Regions from separate parts of the Spirosoma lituiforme genome, predicted to be linked through region 3. Evidence: riboswitches for the same ligand, from Rfam matches in the RefSeq annotation. Region 3 holds a riboswitch; each other region holds the start of a gene.
The links. Region 3 has a riboswitch for cobalamin ahead of ACYU87_RS11915 (hypothetical protein). Riboswitches for the same ligand answer to the same signal wherever they lie in the genome.
Positions count from the first base shown of each region.

Region 1: another riboswitch for cobalamin. It lies ahead of ACYU87_RS14010 (TonB-dependent receptor plug domain-containing protein); the one in region 3 lies ahead of ACYU87_RS11915 (hypothetical protein).
Region 2: another riboswitch for cobalamin. It lies ahead of metE (5-methyltetrahydropteroyltriglutamate--homocysteine S-methyltransferase); the one in region 3 lies ahead of ACYU87_RS11915 (hypothetical protein).

Region 1 is NZ_BAAHBO010000003.1:405,133-410,558, reverse strand. It holds gene ACYU87_RS14015 (YncE family protein) at 1-241, opposite strand, end outside; gene ACYU87_RS14010 (TonB-dependent receptor plug domain-containing protein) at 238-2,187, opposite strand; cobalamin riboswitch at 2,277-2,486, opposite strand; gene ACYU87_RS14005 (M16 family metallopeptidase) at 2,544-3,920, opposite strand; gene ACYU87_RS14000 (M16 family metallopeptidase) at 3,999-5,342, opposite strand; gene ACYU87_RS13995 (SDR family oxidoreductase) at 5,392-5,426, shown strand, end outside.
Region 2 is NZ_BAAHBO010000001.1:901,139-906,564, reverse strand. It holds gene metE (5-methyltetrahydropteroyltriglutamate--homocysteine S-methyltransferase) at 1-1,995, opposite strand, end outside; cobalamin riboswitch at 2,153-2,382, opposite strand; gene ACYU87_RS03900 (YdeI/OmpD-associated family protein) at 2,466-3,053, opposite strand; gene ACYU87_RS03895 (hypothetical protein) at 3,108-4,226, opposite strand; gene ACYU87_RS03890 (TonB-dependent receptor domain-containing protein) at 4,651-5,426, shown strand, end outside.
Region 3 is NZ_BAAHBO010000002.1:847,004-852,429, reverse strand. It holds gene ACYU87_RS11920 (TonB-dependent receptor) at 1-857, opposite strand, end outside; gene ACYU87_RS11915 (hypothetical protein) at 868-1,563, opposite strand; cobalamin riboswitch at 1,631-1,819, opposite strand; cobalamin riboswitch at 1,867-2,106, shown strand; gene ACYU87_RS11910 (cobyrinate a,c-diamide synthase) at 2,337-3,710, shown strand; gene cobN (cobaltochelatase subunit CobN) at 3,703-5,426, shown strand, end outside.

The DNA of each region.
Region 1 (5,426 bases), on a different contig from region 3:
AACCCTCTACTAAACCACTAGGCAAAAAAGATGGGTTAGCTGCCTGCAAAATATTAGTAGCGACCGTATTGCCAGTGCGTGACAAAAAGGAAATTGTCCCGTTGTTATCAGAGAAATTTCCTTCATTTATGATAAGCACGCCCGACTCATAGGGCGTTGGTTCAGGGTCGGAGGTTTTACAGTTCCAGACGCTTAAGGCCAGCAAGCTGAGGGCAAGACCTTTTGTTACTTGGTACTTCATGATTTAGTAGATGGAAAATTGATAATCAAATTAAGCGCCCAGTTCCGCCCGGGCAATGCATTGCGCTTGACACTGAAGGAAAGGGCATCAAATACATTGTTGACCTGCCCCTGTAACCGAACAGGTACCGGACCGATTTTGGTCGTGGTCTCGAGAATAACATTCGTTAGGGCAACACCCTTAAAAAACTGGCTATTGTCGAAGGTGATGTACCGGCGTGAAGTAGCCTGCGTTTGGATGGATAGCCGTGTCTGACCACGTTGCACATAAGCATTGAGCGTTTCGGTATGGATGGGCACGTAGACCAGCTGTTTCCCGATCACATCCGCTGAATACGTGTCATACACCCGCTCCTGCGATGAGCGCGTCAGCGCATAGCCTACCCGTAAACTCGCCCGCCAGCCGTTATGAGCATAAGCCAGGGAAGTAATCAATTCGCCACCCCGAGCCACAACCAGCTGCAAATTCTCGACGTGATAATTGGTCGCCGGATTCCAGTATGTCCAGTTGTCTACCCGGTTGCGATACACCGTTGCTTCGGTCGTCAGTTGGAGGTGTTCGTTGAAAACGAGGCTGGACGCGAGTCCGGCTTCAAGATTAAATCCGCTTTCGGGCAACAGATTGGGATTGCCCAGGTCAGCCCAGTAGCGTTCGTTAAGCGTTGGTACCCGGTAGCTTCGGCTTACGGATCCTTTAGCCGTTAAACCAAAGGCCGGGCGCTGCACAATTCGGAATTCAGCGCCGAGTGATGGCGTGATGGGTGGATTAAATCGGGTAACAAACGCCTGCCGTACATTAGCCGATACCAGCCAGCGTATAGTCTGCAGGCGAAACAGCGCATACAGATCGCCCCGATTTTCGTTAATTAATGTACTTACGTAGCCATCTGTCCGGGTATTGTAATGGGACCACTCACCACCGACGCGAAGGCTCAGCGATCGACTGGCTTTGGCGGGAATCAGCGTAAACTCCCGCTCGACACGGCTGATAAAACGGTCGGTCTGGGTATGGCTGGGCGAAGCAAAATTTCCCTTGGCGTAGTCCAGAACGTCATGAATCCAGCCAAGACGAAGGGTTAACTGGTTGGTTTCGTAGGTCGTTAGGAAGCGTGCCGATTGGGTGCGGGTGCGTTCACGGGCAATGGTATCCTGAGGAGCCAGAACCAGATCGTTGTCCGTTAGCCAGACATTGACGGATACCTGCCGACCACTCTTGTGCATAAAGTACAAATCCTGAACGAGACCCCGTTGCGCGGTCGTTGACTGTTCCAGAAAGTAATTCCGGCGTTCGGTCGATGGGTACGCGTTATTGAACTGGTTTCGATAAGCAAACGTCTTGCCTGATACGTTCCAGGCGTTACCCAGTCCTGCGCTATAGCGGGCGCCCAGTTGAGTCTGGTTGTTCTGAAAGCTAGCCAATTGATGGCCAAATGTTATGCGTATGCCCGGCTGCCAGACAGGGCTGCTTCCCAATAAGATACTGCCGCCCACCGCATCCGAACCCACAACGCTGGCCGACGAACCATATTGAACCGCCAACCGGTCGAAACCCGCTACGGGCAGCGTGGAGAAATCAGTCTGGCCAAGATTAGGCTGGTTGATGTTAATGCCATTCCACAGGACAGCCGTGTGGTTGGCCGACGTTCCCCGAAACGATACCGTCGCCAGTTGGCCGGATCCATAACTCTTAAACGCCAACGGCGTAGTCAATGCCAGCAAGTCCGTTAACGAACCAAAGCGAAATTGTAATAGGGTTGCCGAGTCTATACGCTGAAGTTTCTGGCCCGCCAAAAATCGCTCGGGTGCGATAGCCCGTACGGTTACGGCCGATAAGGACACAACAGCAGCCGACCGCGCCGACGAATCGGATTGCGCGGTGCTTTGATGACCAGCCAGTAAGCCGACCAATAGAGCAATAACCCACCAGCGAAGGGTGCTTTGTTTCAACGGTATACTAAGAATGAGTGCTCGAAAACGTCGGACCAACAAATAGCTGGCCCACAGCACGCGATTGGGGCGTTTCCTCCGAACGCCAGAACAACGGATGATTTACGGCAGGTCTCCTGGCTCGTCTCGTCGGGTCTTACCTTCCCACGCTGAAAATCAGCGCAGTGGTCACGTAGATTGAACCGATTTTTTTAAAGACTTACAGTTGCGGGGACAGCATTGGTTTCGCACCAACTTCCCTTTTAAGCCTTGCAAGCTGCCACGAAGCAGCATGAGGCACCGAAAACTCAAGGACAAAGGTAGGGTATTTTTATTTACCAAGTGGGGCGGACAGGATATCCTGTCCGCCCCACTTATTAAAAACCTTCAGCTTTTATTTCTTTCTCGGTAATGGTACCGTACTTTTTCACATTATCCCGAATCGTTTCGGCTTTGCCGATCAGTACAAACTGGAGTTTATCTTTCGGAAAATATTGGTCGATGATCTGGCGTGTTTTGGCGACTGTCAGCCCGTCGACGTTTTTCTGGAAGTTGTTAATGAAGGATTCATCGAACCCAAGGCTGAACATATCAGTCAGCAAATTGGCCAACTCGCTGGCCGACTCATACCTCGGCGGGAAATCAGCTTTAACGTAGTTTTTGGCCGATGACAGTGTTTTTTCGTCGATACCCGTCCGGTGTAAGCTATCGAGAACCTGAATAGCCATATCGATTGCCTGGGTGGTGGTACTAACTTTGGTGAAGGTCGAAACGGCGAACGTGCCACTTTTACGAAACGTACTGAATCGACTGCTTGCCCCATAGGTCAAACCCGAGTTTACTCGCAGAGCGTCATTCAGCCAGGATGTAAAGCGCCCGCCCAGAATTGTATTGACAACCGTGACGGGAATAAAATCGGGGTTATTCTGTGTAATGCCCTTTCCCCCAATCAGGAACGTAGTTTCGCGGGCGTCGTCTTTGTTAACCAGTAACACTCGGCTTTTCTCGAAAGCAACCGTCGGGTCCGTCAGGGCGGGCGACGTCGCTGGCGCTGTTTTCCAGCTACCGAATAAATCAGTAATTCGCTTTTTCATAGCCGCCGTATTGAAATCACCCACAATGGCAATCGCACCCCGATCGGTAGTAAAGTTCTTCTGATAGAACTGCCGGGCATCATTAGCCGAAACCGCTGAAACCGACGCTGGTGTACCCGTAATGGGATTGGCATACGGATGACCTTCGAAGACAAACTTATTGAAGTAGGAGCCGACTACGCCCCTTGGACTTTCTTTTTGCTGGGTCAACTGAAGCAACTGGCGCTGCTTGTACTTATCAAACTCACCCTGGTCGAAGGTAGGCTTCGTCAGTACATCCTGGATGATATTGAACAGTAGATCCTGGTCTTTTACCGCAAACGACGAGGTCAGTTTGGCTACTTCTTTTCCAGCGTAGGTATCCACACTGGCTCCTACGTATTCAATCTTTTCTTCCAGTTGGGCTTTCGTATACTTCGAACTGCCGAACAACAGAGCCTCCGCCGTCATGTTAGCTAAACCATACCGGCTACCATCCTGCACAGCGCCCGCATCGAAAACGGCCGAGACATTGATGAGCGGTACCTCATGTTGCTCCATCAAATAAATCGTCAGACCGTTCCGGAGCTTGAACTTCTGGTAGGGGGGCACCCTGAACGTTTGCGCCAGCGACGCTCCCGTGGCAATAAGGGCAAGGAGTAAGGTAATTATATGTTTCATTGTAAACGTTTCTGGTGATATCAGTGACATAAAGCGTTTATAGGCAACTGCCCATGCCGCCAGGCCATTGCGGTAGAATCAATTGTTTTTGGCAGAATTTACGTTCGGTTCCGGCAAGAGGTAACCAACCGTGCGGTTGCGGCTTGTCAGGTACGTTTTCGCTACTCGCTGAACGTCTTCTTTAGTCACCTTTTCATAAAGCGCCGGGGCTTCGTAGAGCTTTTTGTAATCACCAAAGAACAGTTCATATGTGCCAAGTGAGTTCGCTTTTCCGTTGATCGATTCCATCGTTCGGTAAAACTCCATGAGTTTCTGGTTCTTCAGCTTCTGTAACTCCGCATCAGTAATTCCTTCGTTAATGACCTTGTCGATTTGATACAAGACCGACCGCTCCAGTTGGTCTGCCGAGATACCACTACCGGCAATGGCATAGACGGAGAACAGGCTGGGGTCAAATGACATTTCTACGTTGGTAAATACCCGAGACGCTACCGTTGAGTCCAGCACCAGCGATTTAACCAGCCGCGACGAATTGCCGGAACTCAACACCCCGCTGAGTAAATCCAGCGCATAATAATCGGGGTGACGCGTGGCCGGAACATGGTAGGCAAGCAGAATATTTGGCGTTGCCACATCCTTGTACGTTGTTGCCCGCCGTTCGCCGTTTTGGGGCGGCTCCACCGTACGTAAACTATCCGGTAGTTTCTGGGCCGGAATCGAGCCGATGTACTGCTCCGCCAGTTTTTTTACCTGAGCCGTTGTAACATCGCCCACGACAACCGCTATAGCATTATTTGGCGAATAATAAGTTTTGAAGTATTTCTCCAGATCAGCCTGTGTCCACTTTTTAATATCCGACTCAAAGCCAATTACGGGAAACATATACGGGTGTTCGACAAACGCTACCGACTGAACCAGTTCGCTAATGACCCGGTAGTTGCTGTTCTCCAGACCCGTACTGCGCTCGGATAAGACCACGCCCCGCTCGCTTTCTACCATTTTCGGATCAATTGCCAGATCCCGGATCCGGTCGGCTTCTAGGTCGAAAATCGTTTCGAGCGCACCACTTTGAAACCAGTCGGTGTATACGGTCGTATTTTCGGTCGTGTAGGCATTGTTCGAGCCGCCGTTGGCTTCCATCACCCGGTCGAATTGTTTGGGACCGTATTTCTTGGCCCCGTTGAACATCATGTGCTCAAAAAAGTGCGACAGGCCCGTGATGCCGTGGACCTCATTGCGGGAGCCGACTTTCCAGAACGAATAAAAGTTGGCGTTGGGAATAGAGTGGTCTTCAAGAACCATGAATTTCATGCCGTTCTTCAGGGTGAACGTTTGTACGTCCTCCGGCTTGGGCTTACTTTGTGCCAGCACGATACTCGCCGAGAGTATCAAGACGGCCGAAAACCCCATTCGTTTGTTCATGTGAGTGGTTTTAGTTTGGAGAAAAGCTAAAATTAGTGACCTTTAGCGCATGAACCAATCGCTCTGGTCGCTTGACGGCCAACG
Region 2 (5,426 bases), on a different contig from region 3:
GTTGAATTCCGCGTAACACATATGGGTATGAATCTGCGTCTGGTCCTGCACACCCGATGCGGCTACCCGAAACGCCATCACGGCCCAGTTCAGATACGTATTCCAGTTTTCCCGACGCAGCGGTAACCCTTCCCGAAGGGCCGGTTCATCAATCTGAATAATACCAATGCCAGCCGCTTCCAGATCCACCACTTCATCGCGAATAGCCAGGGCCAGTTGCAGGCAGGTATCTCTCCGGGGCTGATCATCGCGGACAAAAGACCATTGTAAAATAGTGACAGGGCCCGTAAGCATTCCTTTCACGGGTTTGCTCGTCAGCGACTGGGCAAACTGCGCCCAACGCACGGTCATGGCTTCCGGCCGGTGAACATCACCAAAAATGATGGGTGGTTTCACGCACCGCGACCCGTAACTCTGTACCCAGCCATTTTCGCTGAAGGCAATCCCGTCGAGTAACTCACCGAAATACTCGACCATGTCGTTCCGCTCGAACTCGCCGTGCACCAGCACATCCAGTCCTACTTCTTCCTGCCAGCGAATCGCCTGCTCGGTTTCCGACGTAATAAAGGCTTCGTATTCAGTCAGCGTTTTCTCCCCTTTTTTGAATTTTGCCCGGTTGGCCCGTACCACATCGGTCTGGGGAAATGAACCAATCGTTGTGGTGGGGAAGAGGGGCAGTTTATGCTGGTCACGCTGCAAGGTCTGCCGTTGCGTAAACGTCTGTCCGCGCCGGGCATCCTGCTCACCCAATTGCTGCAGGCGTTGCTGAACGGCTGGTCTATTGACATCGCTCGATTCCCGGCGAGCCTGTATGGCGTTCTGATTACTCGTCAGATAAGCCAGCGCCTGGGAATTGTTCGGGTCCTGGACAAGGGTTGTCAGTGTAGCAACCTCGTCCAGTTTTTGGCGGGCAAACGCCAGCCATTGATTGATTTGCTGGCTTAGTCCTGCCTGCCCGGTTTCAGTCGACAGATCGCAGGGAACGTGTACCAGCGAACAGGAAGGCGAAACAAGGATACGATCGGGACCAATCGCATCGACGGCCTTACGCAGAGTAGCAAGTGATTTATCCAGGTCATTGATCCAGATGTTTCGGCCATCGACCAGGCCCAACGACAGGCGGGTTTTCTGCTGGACGAAATCGGTACTCAGCACATCGGCCAGTTGATTGGGGCAGCGGACCAGATCCAGGTGGATAGCTTCAACGGGTAGGTGAAGAACCGTCGTCAGATTGTCTCCGTAACACTCGAAATACGAGGCCAGTAACAGCTTGAGGTTCGGAAACTGATCGTGGAACTGCCGATAAACCGAGACCAGTATGTTGCGCTGCTGAACCGTCAAATCCAGCGACAGGCAGGGCTCATCGAGCTGAATCCAGTCGGCTCCCTGTGCCTGCAACCGGCTAAGAATCTGTTCATACACGGGCAACAGGCGGTCCAGTAAGTCCAGCTGATCGAAGCCCGTATCTTTTGCTTTCCCCAACAGCAAATACGATACGGGTCCTAACAGGACGGGTTTGGGCACTATACCCAGCGTTTGTTTCGCTTCCTCAAACTCGGTGAAAACCTTCTCGGAAAGCAGTGAGAATGTCTGGTCTGCCGAAAACTCAGGAACGATGTAGTGGTAATTCGTATCGAACCACTTTGTCATTTCCATCGCCTTTAGGTCGAGTCCAGCCTGCTGGTAACCGCGGGCCATCGCAAAATACAGCGGCAGCAGATCCGGGTCTGTGGTGTCGAGGAGGGGCTGAAACCGGTTGGGAATGGCTCCTACCGTCAGGGACATGTCCAGAACCTGGTCATAGAGCGAGAAATCGTTGCAGGGAATCAGCGAAATGCCGGCCTGCTGTTGAGTCAGCCAGTTAGCCTGTCTGAGTTGACGGGCTACCTCCTGAAGCTGTTGGGGGGTAATCGTTTGAGCCCAGCATTGTTCGAGGGCTCGTTTGAGTTCGCGGTGGCTACCGATTCGTGGATAGCCGAGGTTGTGAGCGATCATGTTGTAATTGGAAAAAATGGTTGATCGCGTTCGATGCCGAACTCCATACGCCTACCACATGATCCAGATTTTACACAATACGACAAACAACCCCCAGCCTCGGGGAGAAGCAGGGATGAAGCAGTCAATCGTGATGAAACCCAGTCGCGTGTGGGCGTAATCAGCAAAGCTAAAGGCAAGTCTCCTGGCTTGTGACGGTATTTGCCGTCCTTCTCACCCCATCGTAACCGATACGCCGAAGCGGGCGAACCGGTTGTGGGACAATGGACATCGAGGGCAAACCCTTTTTAATTGTCACTGACAGTAGCAACGTCTGCTCGTGATTCTCACACGATTCCTTTTTCATTTCCTGAAACTCTCAGGAAAACCATTAGCTTGTTTGACGGAAAACAAAGAACGTTGGGACAAAGGAACCGCATTCGGCGCTTAAAAACAAGGAACCGTTCCTTGCCGCGCCCCTAATCGATGACTCATGGCCGTATTTTTTGTCTCAAACCCTGGGCGGCCAATTCGACCAGTTCTCTTATTCGATTCTGTCGGGTCTGCGGCCGTTTTGCCATGACAAGCCGTTGGAGAATGACCCGTTTATCGGACTTGCTCAGGTCGAGGAAATAGCGTTCTGCATTTGGGTTTTCCTGAAAAGCAGCCGCTAAATCCGGAGGAATGACCAGCGCATCGACGTCGTCCAGAATCGTCCAGGAGCCATTCTGTTTGGCAATGTCGATCGCCGTTAAACCGGCCGGGGTCATCAGGCCGTTGTCCATGAGCTGTTTAACTTTCTCCTTGTTGATTTTTGACCAGACGCTCGTCGGTTTCCGTCGGCTGAAAAACTGCCGGTATGTGTGGTCGTCTATGGACTTTGCCAGGCTATCGATCCACCCGAAACAAAGGGCTTCGTCTACGGCTTCGCTCCAGGTCAGGGTGGGGGTGGCTGATTTCTTTTTGTGGTAGACGAGCCAAACCGATTGTTGATCCGCGTGGTGTTCCTGCAACCACGCCCGCCAGTGCGCCCGGTTTGCCGGGCAAAATGTTTCGGTTTCTTTTTCGACGACTTTCATTGGCACAATAGCCCTGTGTTTTACGACTTGTTTCAGTAACAACCATCGGGTGGGTTACGCGCTACTTAATTCAGCCATCAGGGCGAGTAATTGGCTGGCCGTTTGGGCAGACCGGCGGCCCAGTCCGCACGAACAGGCTATATCAACGGCTTGGCCACGGGCGGTTTCGATATTCCTTAAAATCTGGTGATGTTCGGCCAGGGTGCGTTTTTCGTGAACAAAGCCCGCTACGAAGCGCGTATGTCCGGGCAACTGAACAGCGGCCAGGGGGGCATAATATCCTTCATCCGTTGGCGGGGCAACGATTCCTTCGGCCAGTGGATAATGAACATAAACCAGTTGGTGCTGAACCGGCCAGGCCTGAACCAGCCGATTAGAGAACGCCACCATTTTGTCCAGCGTTTTAGGGTGCACCAGTGCTTCGTTATGAAAGTCGCCCAGACAAAGGTGAATGCCAATCTGGGCGCCGGGCGTGATCTTTTTCAGCAGATCCAGAATCGGGCGCAGGGCAAGTCCCATAAGCGGAGTGGGCAGCTTGTAAGCCGCATAAAGTTCGGGAGGTACCTCTATTTGGATGAGCAGGTCATTACCCGCCTGCGCCAGGGCGGCATTCACTTCGCGGGCAATGATGGTGTTGAATGCATAGGTATAGCGCAGCCAGGTAATGGGACTGGCAAACGCAAAACCCATGGCAAAACCGGTGGGTACGCCCATCTGAAACTTTAAGTCGGGAAGGCCATACTGCTCCCGCAGGCGCTGAAATACAGGATAGCTGGAGCGGAAGAAATCATCGTACCCCAACTGAACGTGTTCGGGTAAATCGGCGGGGGAGCGTCTGGGCTTCAGCTTCTGAAAGCTGTCATAATTAATGGCCATCCCGTCATCCGAACTCCGTTTGGGTTGTTTCACAATTTCCCAGTTGTCGGCATCGGCGGTTATCTTTTCGATGGCGTACACGACCCAGGCGATGCGGTTTCCTTTTGGAAATGCAGGCGTTTTCTCGCCAATTTCTCCGTCGGGTAAACAGAATAAAGAAGATCCCAGAGCCTCCAGGGCGCGAGTCATGCATTCTGTCTCGTCGGAGAAGGGCAGGCTGCCTACGAGCAGAGTAGAGCGATGGGGTTGGGGTGTTGCATTAAAAGAGTGATCAGGATGTGTTATAGGCTGGTTCACGATCGTAGGGTTTAGGCGATTCTAACCTAAACAATAGTCCACTGATTTACAAGGAAGAACGACGAGAAAATATAGTTTAGCAGAATTGTACTACTGTATAGGTTCATAGCCCCTGGGGCTGCAGTCTGTGGGGCATGGACTACGAAAATCCACCGCCCCCTGGTTCGTGAGGATACAAACCAAGGTAACCAGACGCCATGAACAAACGTGTAGAAGATGGAACCTGCCATTGTAACGGTTGCATTCACGAATGAATACAACGGAGGATTCGATCAGGAAAAACTTGCGGGAGGGAGTTCAATAATTTCATTCAGGAATCCTAAAACAGGTTCATTTATTTAGAATTAATAAGAATAAATTTTATTGCAGCGAATTCTGTCGTTCATTTGTAATTCTTTAGAATGAATCTATATAATACCCACAAATGAATGCCATTAAAGTACTCTACGTATTCTTTTTCTCATTAAGTACTTTTGTTGTTCAGGCCCAGACAGGGGGCACGATCCGGGGCAGCGTAAAAACCTCGGACGGTAATCCCGCTGAAGCCGTAACGGTTAGCCTGAAAGGCAAAGGGCAAGGAGCCCTGACCAATGCCAAAGGTGATTTCTCAATCAATCATGTTAAGGCCGGGACGTACCAGCTTCAGGTTTCATCTATCGGCCTGAAAACGGTAGAACAAGCGGTTACCACAAACGGGACGGAAACCGTTACGGTGGATGTTACCCTGTCAGAAAGCGCATCGCAATTAACGGAGGTGACCGTAAACGGTAGCCGCACCAATCGATTCGCCCGCTCATCCAGCGACTATGTGTCGAAAATGCCCCTCAAAAACCTGGAGAATCCACAGGTATACAATACCATCGGCAAAGAATTACTGACCGAGCAACTCGTTTTTTCGGTTGATGATGCCATGCGTAACGCACCCGGTGTTCAGAAAATGTGGGAAGCGACCGGCCGGGCTGGTGATGGCGGTAGCTATTATAGTACGCGCGGGTTTATTGTTCAGAGCCAGCTACGGAATGGGCTGGCCGGTAATGTGACAACTGACATCGACGCTGTTAACCTGGAGAAACTGGAAACGATTAAAGGGCCATCGGCAACCCTGTTTGGTAGTGCATTAACGTCTTACGGCGGCCTGGTTAACCGGGTCACCAAGAAACCATACGAAACGTTTGGGGGCGAAGTTACCCTGTCGGCGGG
Region 3 (5,426 bases):
CCCCGAACATCAATCCGCCAGTTACTACTGAGTTGATAACCCACGCGCAAAGAGCCCGAATAATACGTCAGTTTCGTGTTTGGCCGGGTCAGTCCATCGTCTTTTTGGTCGTCTACTGTCTCCGCGGGCTTGTTGCTGTAGTTCTTGACGGCCTGATCACCGGCCAGTTTATCCCGGAAGAAATTTCCATTCCCCAGTTTGTAATCGGCAGCGCGCCTGAAATAGCTCAGGGAGGCATCGAAATCCAGGCGCTTGGTCAGATTGCCACCTACATTTCCGCCACCCTGATACGTTTGAAACGAGCCATATTCGGCAAAAGCATTGCCCCGTATTTTTCCTTTCGACCGGCGGGTAATGATGTTGATTACCCCGCCCATTGCCTGCGAACCATAGAGTGCCGAAGCAGGACCTTTCAGCACCTCGACCCGCTCTGCGTTGTTGAGCCCTATGGTCGAGAGATTTGTTGCCCCCGCCGGACGGCCATCGATGAGCAGCAGCGTACGCTGATTAAGCCCTGAAAACTGGGGTCGGAACCCCCGGATGCCCACGCCCGATGACAGGCTGGGGTATTGAATGACATTGACTGCCGCTAGTTTTTTGACAATATCGGTCACATCGAAGGCTTGAGTTTGCTCAATATCCCGTCGGGTGATGATGTTGATTTGTTGAGGAATTTTGTCGCGTTGTACTTCGGACCGGGTCGCCGTGACGACAACGGGGTCGAGGGAGTGCTCCCGAATCGAATCGGCCGTTGTTACCTGCGCGTAGGCCCCTGTCGCGTAACTGAATAAACTTGTGCAAAGGGTAACCGATAACAGGTTGCGCAGCCGGGGAGCTGGGTAAAAAAATGTGTTCACAGAACGGGGGTTATAAGTAAAATTGAAAACTTTCGACGAGCGTATACAGACCGATGGCGATGGAAAAAGCGCCCACCAGGTAATTGATTAGCTTTAGGGTAGCCTGCCACCGGGCAACTACCTTATTCAGCGAAAAAGCAAGAAAACAGCCGTAAATCGTCATGGCGACAATGATGCCCAGACTTTGCAGGATGATGATGCCAACGGCCGTCTGCGCATCGCGGGCCGCCAGCGTAAGGGCAACGGTGCAGGCACCACCGGTTCCCGCCAGTCCGTGAACCATACCAACCCAAAACGAACGACTCACCGTTGCCGGCTGGCCAGCGTGGGAATGACTGGCGGGTTTCGTGAAATTGCGACGAATGGCTACCACACCCAGCCAGATCATCAGCGGGCCAACGGCGAATTCGACCTGTTCGGCAATGTTGAGCGACAAGGCTGATTTCAGGAGCAGAATGAAACAGGCGAACAGGATCAAGGTAAAGGAATGCCCTAATGCCCAGTGTGATGATCGCCAGATGACGTGCCCTAGCTGCTGCCGGTAGGTTTTGTTTTTCTCCGACGCCAGCACCGAAACGGCCGCCATGTGGTCAGGTTCGAACGAGTGTTGAACACCCAGTAGTAAAGAGTCCAGTAGAAGTGGATTGATCATGCCGTTTTCGCAGTCGGATTGAACCTGTTGATAGGTTCGCTGACGGAAATGCACACGAAAAGCGGAGTCGCCTGGGTTGCGACTGCAGAACTTCCCGTTGCTTTTATTCCCGAAAGCAAACCGAATAAGTGATCAATAGGCAGGTCTTCTGGCTCGTTCTGTTCTGACGCCTTCCCATTTCAGTGAAACAGTGGCACGGATGTCAAAACCCTTCTATGAACTTACAGCAGCGGGTACTGCTCCGGATTTGCACCGGATTCCCTTTTAAGCACATCGATGACCGATGTGCACCAATTGACGGCCGCAAAAGTACTGGGTTTTATCGTATGTTTGTGTGTTGGTACGTTTTTACCGTTTATTTCTCCAACAGAAAAAGGCTCACGCCCCGGCGTGATTAATAGGGAATCGTGTGTATAAATCACGAACTGTCGCGCAACTGTGAGTAACGCCCAAAGTTGCTGCCCGGTCGATCCGCCAACGCGGAGGAATCGATCCGCATGTCCACTGGATTCGTTGTCGGGTTTACCACGACGACGACCTGGGAAGGACGGCAGCAATGTTACAAGTCAGGAGACCTGCCTTTTTTTGCTGACAATGCTTTCGCGGGTTGAAGCATGGTCAAGTTTGGCGTAGTATATCCGTCCGAGTCATACAAGGCCGGAATGGGTCTGTGTTTCTGGTTGCCAGAGCACCCGCCACAACTTGTATCTTCTTCTCTACTCGTTTGCCTGTGAAGTACGGCCAGGAACGCTCAATCCACTGGAGTCACCCGAGGAGACAAACTACCAGACCAAAAAAATAAGCTGACTTCATTAAGCCGAACGCCAATGGCCATCGCTACCCATGCCGCTCATTTCCTGCTGGCGGCCCCGTCCAGCGGGTCCGGCAAAACCACGCTGACCCTTGGGCTTCTGCGAGCCCTGAAAAACCGGGCGCTGAACGTGCAGCCGTTCAAGTGTGGGCCAGACTACATCGATACGCTGCACCACCGCCAGGCCGCCGGTAAACCCAGCATCAACCTGGATTTATTCATGGCGTCCGAACAACACGCGCTGGAATCGTACCGGCGCTACGCTGGTCAGGCCGATGTGGCGGTGACGGAGGGGGTCATGGGGCTCTTCGATGGGGCCGACAAAATGCAGGGGAGCAGTGCCGCTATTGCCGACGTGCTGGGCATTCCGGTCGTGCTGATCATCAACGCCAAAGCAATGGCCTATTCGGTTGCGCCATTGCTGTACGGCTTCAAGCATTTCTACAAAGGGATCAGGCTGGTCGGGGCCATATTTAACTTCGTCAGTACGCCATCGCATTACCGGTTCCTGGCCGATGCCTGTGCCGATGTTGGTGTTGAAGCACTGGGCTATTTACCCCCGAATCCGGCATTTGCCATTCCGTCGCGACACCTGGGCCTTCATATTTCGGCAGAAACGGATTACGAAGCCATTATCGACGCCATCGCGACGGCCATTCCACAGACGATCGATGTTGACCGGCTGCTGGACATCACCCGCATCGAAACGCCATTGCTGGCGTCTGGTTCTGAATCTGTTTCCGGGTCTACAGCCTCAACGCTTCGCATAGCCGTTGCCCGTGATGACGCGTTTGCGTTTACGTATCAGCAGAACATCGATGTACTGGCTCGTTTAGGGGCCGTTACGTTTTTCAGCCCATTACAGGACCGAACAATTCCCGATACTGATTTTCTGTACCTACCGGGTGGGTATCCAGAGCTTTATGCCGAAACCCTCAGCCAGAATACATCCATGCTCGACAGCATTCGGGCGTATTGTCAGGCTGGCGGACTGACGTACGCTGAATGTGGGGGGCTGATGTACCTGGGTCAGGCGATCCAGACAAATACGGGTACGTCGTTTCCCATGGCTGGTGTACTGGACACAAGTACCTCCATGCTTTCGCCGACCCTGACGCTGGGGTACCGCCGGATCGACTGGGACGGTATGACGCTCAAAGGGCACGAGTTTCATTACTCAACGCTGAATGAGCACAGTACGCCCCAATCCATCGCAACGATCACGAATGCCAGAGGCCTACCCGTCGACACGAAGGTGTATCGGGTAGACAATACGTTTGCTTCGTATGTACACCTCTATTGGGGGAATCAGCCGGAGTTTATTCATGAATTGCTCAATCGGGTTAACGCGGTTGGCCGGTATTTCGAAACGACGCATCAACATGACTGACATCAAACGCCAGCGAGTTAACCGGGCTGATGGAAAAGCCATTAACCTCGTTCAGCGACGGGGGCATCTGTCCTATTGCTACAATGCCTGTTGCTGCGGACGCACCGACCGGGGGTATGCCGCGGTTCCGGTAGAGCTGTACAAGAGTGAGTGGTTACGCCGGAAAATCAGAAATGTCGTGCACATGACCAAGGGCGGTTGCCTGGGTCCCTGCACGCTGGCCAACGTCGCTACGCTGCTGTTCGATGGGCACTCCATCTGGTTTCATTCCATCAACAGCGACTGGCAGATTATCGCCATCTTCGATTACATCGACAGCATGATTGCGGCCGATGGCTACCTGCCTCCACCCACGGAGCTGTCGGAATATGTCTTTCAGTTTTATACCTGGAAAGGCTCGGAAACCGCGACCCAACTGGGGCAAACGGCATTACCCACGGGAGGCATCGTTTTTCTGACGCACGCCGACACGGATCTGCTCACCCTGAACCGCGTTCTGGAAGGGTTGCCCGACAACTTTCCGAAAACGACGGGCATCAGCTTACTGGCCATCAAAAGCGAAGCCCAGATGGCCCAGTTACTCGACCGGGAAATAGGAGCCGCCCACATCATTATCCTGCGTATTCATGGTCGGCCCAGCAGTGTACCGGGCTTCAGCGAGCTGGTCCGCCGGGCCAAAGAAAAAGGCCAGCATCTGATCGTCATCAGTGGCACAGGAGAACTCAACCCCGAATTTGCTGCCGTTTCAACCGTATCGCCCGTCATTCTGCACGAAACCCTGGGGTACGTGCAGGCGGGTGGCTATCAGAATCTGACGGCGTTGTTCTGCTTTTTGGCCGATCACCTGCTGATGACCGGATTCGGGGCCGACGCACCCATTCAGTTGCCCGACCACGGCATTTACCACCCCGATCTGCCCGAACAGGCCGATCTGTCAGACTGGGTACAGCGGCACAATCCTGAATTACCGACCATTGGCCTTACGTTCTACCGCTCGCACTGGATCAGTGGGAATACGGCCTTCGTGGATGCACTGGTTCGTTCGCTGGAAGACAAAGGGCTGAACGCGTTACCCGTCTTTACGTCGTCGCTCAAAGCCGTCGATCCCGCAACGAAGATGCCTTACGCTTTTGGCTATTTTCAGGCAGAACACGGGGGAATTGCCATCGATAACCTGATCAACACCATTTCGTATGCCATGACGGACGTTCGGCCAGCGGGCGACGATACTGGATCACAACGGGCCTTATCCCAGCTTAACGTTCCTATTTTTCAGGCCATTACGCCGGGCATGGCGCGGGGTCCCTGGGAATCATCCAGCCGGGGACTCAATCCGCTGGATACGGCCATGAACGTAGCCATTCCCGAATTCGATGGCCGGATCATCACCGTACCGATTTCGTTTAAAGAGAAGGCCCGAACCATCAAAGGCTACGTGCCGCTGGACGACCGGATCGAACGGGTAACGGGGCTGGCGCTCCGGTTTTCCCGGTTGCGTCAGTTGCCCAACGCCCAGAAACGGGTCGCGTTCATTTTCACAAATTCCAACGCCAAAGCCTCCCAGATTGGCAATGCCGTTGGGCTGGATTCGCCAGCCTCGCTGATGAATATGCTGCAGGCCATGCAGGCCGAAGGGTATCACCTGACAAACGTGCCCGCTACCGGAACCGAGTTGATTCATGAGCTCATTGACCGCTGCGCCTACGACCAGACGTA